DNA from 3 places in the Halobacillus sp. HZG1 genome. Region 2 is predicted to be linked to each of the others. Evidence: riboswitches for the same ligand, from Rfam matches in the RefSeq annotation. Region 2 holds a riboswitch; each other region holds the start of a gene.
The links. Region 2 has a riboswitch for cobalamin ahead of VKA52_RS01195 (ribonucleoside-diphosphate reductase subunit alpha). Riboswitches for the same ligand answer to the same signal wherever they lie in the genome.

Region 1 (3,260 bases), on a different contig from region 2:
GAGATCCCGCAGGGCGTAGCCCGAGGAAGCTCGCCACTCCCCCATAGGAAAGTGTCCAAATGCGGAATCGCCCTGGTAGACACGACTTGCATAAGCAGAACAGCAACGGAATGTGCTTTTCATTCCTTTGCTGTTCTGCTTATGACGCGAGTGTCTGGGCGATGGAGCTAGACGAGTAGCTTCCCAGCCACCCCTGACGCTCAACCCGGGCAACGAACCCGGGAAAGCCTCGAAACTGAGTCTTCCACAATCCTGCCATTATCTTTAACAAAATATAGAGGTAGCAGTAACAAAAAAGCTACCCTTGGTTCGGGTAGCTAAGATACTTTTGATATGGCGTTTCTTTTTTCGTAGCGTTGGAAAAGTGTTCCGAGTATTGGAGAAAGAGCCAATATGAACACAGTACTAGATACTGCATGATTGAAATCCATCGGGAGGCCGGCTAAATAATAGGCCCAAAAGGGTTGTCCCGCTGCCCGCATGGTCAATGATAGAATGACACCGAACATAAGCCCACTGATGAATCCATAGATGGAAAGACCCCATGATGGCATGTTCGACCAATACTTCCCTAATAGACCAGCAACGATTCCTATGATTGACCAGGCGATTACCTGCCAGATTGTCCATATGCCCATGCCCAGCAGCACATTCGATACAAAAGTCGTGAGCAGAGCAATGAGAATGCCGGCACTAGGTCCAAGCCAGAAACCAGCAATAATGATGATCGCAGTCACCGGCTGGATGTTCGGTAGATGAGCTAATGCCATTCTTCCTGCTACGGCTAAAGATGCGAGCATGGCAATCAGTGTAAGCTTATATGTGTTCATCATTCATCATTCCCAAGATTGATAGTCAAAAACGATTTCGTCTCCATCCTCTACTTCGTACTCATTGGCTCCAACCATTGCTTCGTCTCCATTTATGGTGTACATCCAAGCCATTTTTTCCTCTTGGTTACCAGCAATTCCTTCTATGCTGTTGATAAAGCCTTCTGATTGTTCAACTTCATAGTTCTCTTCCATGACTTCCATAAGCGTGGTACCTTCTTCTACCGTTATTTCATCTTCTGCCATCATTTCTTCGCCATTGTTTTTAGAAACCTGCACCTCTACAGTGACTTCCTGTACTTGTTCTTCCTGAGTCGCTGATGTTTCCTTTTCCTCTTGTGTCCCACACCCTGCCAGTACGGCAACAGCAAGAATCATGGCTGTAAAAAACGTGCTCCACTTTTTCATGACAATCTCTCCCTTTTTTCTTATTATTTCACGGCCAGGAGGAGAGAAAAGCAAAGACAACCAAGTGACGTGTCTGTAGAAATCCAATAATCTTTCCTACCAAAAAAAGCTTACCCTTCTACAAGGGTAAGCTTAAGACAAACGAAAGGATAAGATTTACGTTACACGTCATACCGATCGGTTGTCTCAAATGCTCAATCCCCGAAGCTTTGAAACATTGGATCAGGCAGGTCTACTGACTCGTGCGTCATCCTAATCAGGATCCTTCCCATACCAATAGGTACAGTGGAATTTCCCTTTCGTCTACACTTACAGTTGCGAGGACAGTTCTGGTTTCGCACCAGATTCCCTATCAAGTCTTTTCAGACACCTGAATCCTCTTCATATGAAGTTTCCATAAACAAGATTACATCAATTTTTCGAATATAGCAACTTTATTTTTCCTTATGGGAAAAAGGGATTTTGAAAGTGAAGGTTGTTCCTTCTCTCAACTTGCTATGAACGCTGATGGTCCCTTCGTGAGCTTCTACAATATTTTTCGCGATGGCTAGTCCGAGACCTGTGCCTTTTTTATAATTTTTATTCTCACGTTTTCTTGATTTGTCAGCTTTATAAAAACGCTCAAATACAAAAGGAAGGTCTTCCTCAGCGATTCCGTAACCGGAGTCTTTGACACTTGCTATCCATTCATTTTCTTCTTTTTCCAGAATCACCTGGACCTCACTGCCTGGATCAGAATGGCGGATCGCATTATCAATCAGATTCGTAAATACTTGTTCAATACGATCAGGGTCGAATTCGATAAGCCCGAACTCTCCCTCTACCTTCAAGTTAAGATCTACAGATTTTTCATTGGCGATTCCACTGAACTTCCTGATGATTCTGTTTAAAAACGGCTCCATTTCAACGGATTCTTCGTTTAACTGAATATGCCCTGCTTCCATGCGCGCGATATCCAGCAACTCGTTGACAAGCCGGCCAATCCTGAGAGATTCATCATGGATAATTTGAGCGAGTTCATTTTTGTCTTCTTTTGACTCTGCAATATCATCCACGATGGCTTCACTATACCCTTGGAGCATGGATATGGGGGTTCGCAGTTCATGGGACACATTTGCGATAAAGTCTTTACGGAGCTTATTCAGTCTTCTTTCCTCTGTCATATCCCGAAGGACAGCGACAGCTCCCCGTACTTTTTCTTTGTCATACAAAGGTGTCATGATGATGACCCAGGACCTGCCTTGCAGTGTCATCTCGATCATGGATTCATTCTCATCTGTAATGACATCATTAAACAGATCCATCAGTGGTTCTGGAAGGGACGTTTGATCAGCAGAAGCAGAGGCAGCATTCCTTTCAAACTCGTAGGCCTCTAAATATTGTTGGGCCGGAGGATTGGAAATGAGCACAGCCCCTTCACGGTTAAACGTAATAACGCCATCCGCCATCGACCTCAAAATGCCTGAAAGCTGTTCTTTTTCCTGATTCAAGGCGTTGATATGAAACTTCAACTCCCGTCCCATCCGATTAAACGCCATCGCCAATTCTCCGATTTCATCATGGGTACGTATGGGGATTTTCGTGTTGAACTCGCCTTTAGCAAGTTCCAATGCCCCTTCTCTCATTTTAATTAAAGGAGCTGTGATTCTAGTGGACAGGAAGAAAGCGAAAATGGTTGTCAGGACGATGGCAATTCCAGCACCCAGGAAGATGATTTTCGTTGTCTGCTCGGACGTTTCTTCAATCGTATCCAGTGATTGATAGACAAAAACAGCTCCGTCACGGTTATCAAGAGGGGTGCCGACAACCATTACTCCTGTCTCGCCATTTCCTAGATCGGCAACTTTTTTAACATCTGACCCCTCATTCAAAACGGTTTTTGTGTCCTCATCATTTTCAAACCACGCATAATCAAGCACGGGCAGAGAATCGGAATCACTCTCAGAAACCAACTGCTCCTCTTCACTCAATACGATGACCGCACGACTTGCCGGATCTTTGACAAGGGCTGTTGTTGAAAGT
Region 2 (3,260 bases):
TCCGGCCTGCACGAACTCGAAGAAGTCGACCAACTCCTCAAAGAGTTCCTCTGGTCAGAGGAGGGCAAGTAAACACAGATCGACCAGGTTATACATTTATTTACATTTTTGCATTTAACCGGTGTACCAGGTCATACATTTATTCCCATGTAAAAAGTAAAAAGCACCCGCTCAACGGGTGCTTTTTCTGTTGTTTATTTTTTTTCGAAGATAAAGATCCACATGAAGGTTAAGGCTTGTTTTAATTCTTCATCCAGATCGGCGATGTGATGGTCTTCCACCCCTCGTTTGTACACCCCCTGGCCCTCTACATGCGTCCATCCAGTCTCTTCTGCCATTTTTTGAAGTTCCCATGGCATCATCGTATTGCAAATGACCTCTTCTCCGTACACTCTCCGATAACTATTGATGCGCGGCATCGCTGTAGGTCCGAGTAAACCGATACACAAACGGCCACCCGGTCTTAAAATCCGCTTCATCTCTTCCAGACCTTTATAAGGGACTTCCGTCCATTCCAGTGAATTGATCGCCATCGCCGCATCAAAAGAGTGATCCTCAAACGGAAGATTTGTCAGGTCACCTTGGACAAATGAAATCCGCTCATCATTCACTCGTTCATTCGCTCGTCTCACCATGTCCTCTGACAAATCAAGACCCGTAACATCAAAGCCAGCTTTGTAAAGGAGATAGGAGCCATAACCATCGCCGCATCCGAGATCAGCGATTTGCCCCTTAGTTACATGCTTGGTCAAAAAAGGAACGATTGTACACCTGCTTCCACCGTCCCACATCTCCCGACTTTTTGAATTCCACATTTCTGCACGATCGTTCCATTGCTTCTCCGCTTCTTTATGCCAATTAAATGTTTGTGCCACACCATCATCCCTTTCAAAAATATTTCCTACCCTCCATTATAGCGGATCATAAAAGAGATGATAGCTCTATTCTTGTCGAAGCTCGATAAAAAAGAGTTGCATGTTCCTTTTTTCAGCGTTATGATAGAAACACAATATAAGCTAATTAAAAATTTAAAAAACACTATATATAGTATCTACGAATAGAAGATGCCACTAGGCTTAATAGGGAATCCGGTTAGAATCCGGAGCTGCCCCCGCAACTGTCATCACTCGCGAAATGGACATTCCACTGTGCTTTGCACGGGAAGGACCTGAGTAAGATCGAGTGTCAGCCAGGAGACCTGTCTTCGTTCGTCGCAGTTTCAACTTCTTCGGGGATTGAGAAGATGAAGCGATGGAACGGAGGCTCTCTTGTCTTCTCTTCGTTTCATGGTTTCATCCGCTCAATTTTCGTTGAGCGGATTTTTTTATTTTTCCGTGTCCTGATTTCAATGAACCATTTTCAAGGAGTGAAAAAGAATGGAAACCATAACAAGAAACACGTGCTGGCAAGAGAGAGTTCAACAATGGGAAGAAGAATTCCCGCACTTACATGTACAACGACTCATTGAAAAGTCCCCCACACTCAAAAATGATAAACACGCATTCATCCTGGAATGTCTGGCGGAGATCGATGAAACGAGCCCTGACTGGACATATGTAGCGAGTCGCATCTACCTGGAAGATATGTATGAAAAGTCCGCTCACAATCGATCCACATCCGAACCTTATAAGGACTTCTACGGGCTGATTCAAACATTGACCGAAAAGAACATTTACAGCAGGAATCTTCTTACATATTACACAAAAAAGGATATAGAAGAATTGGCAGACACGATCGTACCTGATCGCGATCATCTCTTCACATACATTGGTTTGAAGACGTTAAGTGACCGGTACCTTGCGAAAAGTAAAGCGAAAGAAGTGTATGAACTCCCGCAAGAACGTTTCATGATCATCGCTATGGTGTTGATGGCAGAAGAAAAAGCATCCAAGCGCCTTCCTCTCGTTAAAGAAGCGTATTGGGCGCTGAGTCATTTGTATATGACAGTCGCCACTCCTACTCTTGCCAATGCAGGAAAGCGGTACGGACAGCTGAGCTCCTGTTTCATAGATACCATCGATGATTCCTTACAGTCTATCTATGACACCAATACCGACATCGCGAACTTAAGTAAGCACGGCGGGGGCATCGGGGTTTACTTAGGGAAAATCAGAAGCCGTGGAAGTGACATCCGTGGATTTAAAGGCGTCTCATCAGGAATTCTCCCATGGATGAAACAACTGAACAATACGGCTGTCAGCGTGGACCAATTGGGTCAGCGTCAAGGTGCGGTCGCTGTATATTTAGATGTCTGGCACAAAGATATCTTCCCTTTTCTCGACAGCCGGTTGAATAACGGGGATGAGCGCCAGCGAACGCATGACCTTTTCACAGGAGTTTCCATCCCCGACCTCTTTATGGAGGCCGTTGAAAATCGTGAAGACTGGTACTTGTTCGATCCTCATGAAGTTCGCGCCATCATGGGCTATTCGCTGGAAGACTCCTTTGATGAAAAAAAGGGGGATGGATCTTTCAGGGAGAAATACGCCGCTTGCGTCGCCCATCCAAACCTTTCCAAAGAGAAAGTTCCGGCCATTGAAATCATGAAGCGCATCATGATTGGTCAGCTTGAAACAGGCACGCCCTATATGTTTTACAGGGATGAAGTCAACCGTATGAACCCGAACGGTCACGCAGGTATGGTCTATTGCAGCAATCTTTGTACAGAGATCACTCAGAACCAGAAGCCGACCATTCAGGATGAACAATACGTAGAAGGCGGTAAAATCATTTCAGTGAAGACTCCAGGAGATTTTGTCGTCTGTAACCTGTCGAGCATCAACCTTGGGCGTGCCGTCACAAGCGGTGTACTGAAGCGCTTGATCGCCATACAAGTTCGTATGCTCGATAATGTCATCGACCGTAATACCATCCCGGTTCTACAAGCACAGCTTACCAATCAATCTTACCGCGGTGTCGGGCTTGGCACCTTTGGATGGGCCCACCTTCTTGCCAAGAAGAAGATTGCCTGGGAATCCGAGGAAGCACTCAACTATACACAGGAAGTGTATGAAGCTGTTGCCTATCATGCCATCGAAGCAAGCGCTGATTTGGCTGCCGAAAAAGGAAGCTATCCTCTATTCGAAGGATCCGACTGGCAGACAGGGGATTTTTTCATTAAACGAACGTTTGACCAAGAAGGGACATGGAACTGGAAAGCCTTGCAGGATAAGGTCTCCAAGAATGGAATGCGGAATGGATACTTGATGGCGGTTGCACCAAACTCCAGCACGTCTCTCATTGCAGGGAGCACAGCTAGC
Region 3 (3,260 bases), on a different contig from region 2:
TTGTACCTACGACAATCAAAAAAACTCCCATGAGTAAAAATAAAGCACCGATTACCTTAAATGCGCGAGGAGTATAATCCATCTTCATTCCCCCTCCTCTGTTTCATAAATAAATAAATCTTCAATCCGCACACCAAATACACGTGCTAATTCAAACGCAAGCGGCAGTGAAGGAGAATACCTGTCCTTCTCAATCGATATAATCGTCTGCCGTGATACCTGTAGCTTCTCTGCCAATTTGTCCTGTGATAACCTTTGTTTATTTCTAAACTCTGTTATTCGGTTCTTCATATCACTCCTCCAATTAATTCCAGTTTATAGTAAAGCAACCTTTACGTAAAGGTTACTTTACATTTGAATTTTTCTTGTTTTATTCTCTACCCGCCGGGGAAATAAGGGGATATGAATAAAAGGAGGATCTCACATGGTCGGAATCGCTTCGGAAAACAGTGTACAATGTGACACCGAGTATTCGACGCTGAAAAAAGTCGTAGTCGCCAAACCTTCTTATATGAAAATTACAGATATCATCAATGAGACACAAAAACATTACCAAAACCAGAACATAAACGTCACCACAGCTCTTCAGCAACACAAGCATTTTGTGCAGGTTTTAGAAAATCATCAGGTTGAAGTCATACAACTTCCAAGTCAGCCGGATCTGCATGAACAGGTGTTTACAAGAGACATCGGGTTTACCATTCATCACCGACTGTTTATCAGCTCTATGAGTGAAAAGGTCAGGCAAGAAGAAACAAATGTGCTTCGAAACTGGGCTGGAGAAAATGACATTGAGGTAGAAGAGGGGCTTCCTTCTTCGATTGAAGGCGGTGATATTGTTGTAGACGGGGCCAGCGTATGGGTAGGTGAAACAAAAAGGACATCCGCTAAAGCGATTCGTGAGCTCCAATTTCGTCTCCCTGATCTGCAGGTAATCCCTGTCCCTCTTAGAGGAGACATCCTTCATCTGGATTGCGTTTTTAACATCATTGATGAATCTACGGCTATCCTGTATCCACCAGCCTTTACTAATAAAAGCTTGAAAGTCATCTCTGCAAGATATCATGTCATTGAAGTGACCGAAAGGGAACAGTTCACCATGGGTCCAAACGTTCTTTCCATTGGAGATCGGAAAGTGATCAGTCTCCCTCAAAACGAACGGCTTCATACACAATTAAAGGAAAACGGGTTTGAGGTGATCCCTGTCGATCTCTCAGAAATTATTAAATCCGGAGGTTCGTTCCGATGTTGCACCCTGCCCTTAAAGCGTATATAAAAGCAGCCCGTTCCTTTTAGGACGGGCTGCTTTTTTTGAACCTTAAAGCACGAATAAAAGAATAGATCAGTAACGTCCCTCCTGTGAGACAAAGCGTTCTTACAAAGGAAGGATAAAGATCAATAAACACATAGTTGAGAGAAGATATAAAAGTAAAAGCAGTTAAAAAAACCGTGAAATCCCACCTTTGATCACATGCCGGGTGACGAGTGAACCATACAGCGATCCCAATGGAAAGCGCAAAAATTGCATAAAACAAAAGTAATCGTCCAAGAATTTCTATGACTCTTAACGCCCCTTTCCCATTCTCTCAACTTTAAAAGTACATAAGTGATAAGTAAGTCACCCTCTAAAGAAAAGGGGTCTACGAACTTCATTCGTCCATCTTTTAACCTTACCTGTCATCTAAGGACAGGTCTGTTTTTCCGGTGTTTCCTTCTGGATGGAGCGGTTTCATACAACCGTTTGTCTTCATCGGTCTCAGGTATAATCGGTGGAACAGGTGTCGGTTTCCCTGCGGCATCCACAGCAACCATCGTTAAAAATGATTCTGTGGTCATCACTTTTTGGCCTTGCAGTAAATCATCAGCAAAGACTTTCACATACACTTCCATTGATGTACGGCCCGTGCTCGTCACACATGCTTCCAACGTCAATGCATCCCCTACTTTAGCAGAAGATATGAAATCCACAGAGTCGATAGAAGCGGTGACCACCACACAATTTGAATGCTTCATAGCGGTTAGAGCCGCAATTTCGTCAATGTATGAAAGGACTTTCCCTCCGAAAATGGTGTCCAGATGATTTGTATCTGGTGGCAGCACTAGTCTTGTTTGAGTCATTTTAGAATAATGAGCGGGTATAGGTTCCATGAACAGGTTCCTCCTTTTTAAGATCGATCTCCCGCTTAGGGAGAGAATACAAAGGCATACTTCCTTTAATTCATGGAACGGTAAAAAACACTTGTTTCATCGAAAACACGTAACATCCTCCTATCTCCCGTAGGAACTCATGTCCTTCCTCATGGCAGGTCTCCTGGCTCAGGTTCATCAGCACATAGCCCTTCCCATTTATAAAATAGTGGGTCATCTATGCACCTCCCCATTACAGTGGCGGGACCGCGCTGGCTTTTCACCAAACTTCCCTTTTCAGCTTCTATGACGAAGCCACCATAAGGCGATCAACTTCTCAATGGAAAAGAGAGACTCTCTTCCCATCCACTATCTCCTAAAACAACCACTCATGTCAACACGAACAAAACCATGATTTTTAAGAATGTTTTTCCATATAAGGGGTTGATTACGAACGATAAACTGATATACTATCCATATCATTCGAATATTAGATTTCATATAATCGCGGGGATATGGCCTGCAAGTTTCTACCGGTTTACCGTAAATGAACCGACTATGAAAAGCAGCACATGCCACCGGGACTTTCCTGTCCACGGTTTCATTGTCTTTGTCTACGTCCAGCACGAAAAGACTTGCTTTCCATAGAGGAAACAAGCTTTTCGTGCTTTTTTGTTACATAAATACCTACTCAAGAAAGGTGTGTTGGATATGGATCAGTTAAAAAAGAAAATTTTAGAAGAGGGTAAAGTGCTATCTCCTTCGGTCATTAAAGTTGATGCTTTTTTGAATCATCAAATAGACCCTGTACTCATGAAAGAAATTGGAGAAGAGTTTGCGAGACGTTTCATAGATTTGGGGATTACCAAGGTGCTGACATTAGAATCCTCAGGTATCGCTCCCGCTCAAATGACAGCCCTAAGCCTGGGTGTTCCCGCGATTTTTGCGAGGAAGAGAAAATCATTGACCATGAAAGATCATCTTTTCACATCAAAGGTCCATTCATTTACGAAACAGGAAACGAATGAAATTTCCATATCGAAAGATTTTATGTCGAAGACCGATCGCGTCCTGATCCTCGATGATTTTCTCGCCAATGGGCAGGCTGCAAAAGGCCTCATAGACCTTGTAGA

Region 1: linked by a shared signal. The riboswitch ahead of VKA52_RS13290 (DUF4430 domain-containing protein) and the one ahead of VKA52_RS01195 (ribonucleoside-diphosphate reductase subunit alpha) in region 2 are both predicted to bind cobalamin.
Region 3: linked by a shared signal. The riboswitch ahead of VKA52_RS15115 (acyl-CoA thioesterase) and the one ahead of VKA52_RS01195 (ribonucleoside-diphosphate reductase subunit alpha) in region 2 are both predicted to bind cobalamin.

What each region holds. Positions count from the first base shown of each region.
Region 1 covers NZ_JAYLVQ010000070.1:24,599-27,858, forward strand. The annotation lists gene VKA52_RS13280 (hypothetical protein) at 1-123, opposite strand, end outside; gene VKA52_RS13285 (ECF transporter S component) at 318-830, opposite strand; gene VKA52_RS13290 (DUF4430 domain-containing protein) at 837-1,238, opposite strand; cobalamin riboswitch at 1,447-1,627, opposite strand; gene VKA52_RS13295 (ATP-binding protein) at 1,673-3,260, opposite strand, start outside.
Region 2 covers NZ_JAYLVQ010000013.1:11,176-14,435, reverse strand. The annotation lists gene VKA52_RS01205 (alpha/beta fold hydrolase) at 1-72, shown strand, start outside; gene VKA52_RS01200 (class I SAM-dependent methyltransferase) at 195-875, opposite strand; cobalamin riboswitch at 1,046-1,219, shown strand; gene VKA52_RS01195 (ribonucleoside-diphosphate reductase subunit alpha) at 1,377-3,260, shown strand, end outside.
Region 3 covers NZ_JAYLVQ010000076.1:4,186-7,445, forward strand. The annotation lists gene VKA52_RS15100 (permease) at 1-82, opposite strand, end outside; gene VKA52_RS15105 (helix-turn-helix transcriptional regulator) at 85-291, opposite strand; gene VKA52_RS15110 (dimethylarginine dimethylaminohydrolase family protein) at 425-1,276, shown strand; gene VKA52_RS15115 (acyl-CoA thioesterase) at 1,678-2,148, opposite strand; cobalamin riboswitch at 2,285-2,465, opposite strand; purine riboswitch at 2,605-2,706, shown strand; gene VKA52_RS15120 (xanthine phosphoribosyltransferase) at 2,839-3,260, shown strand, end outside.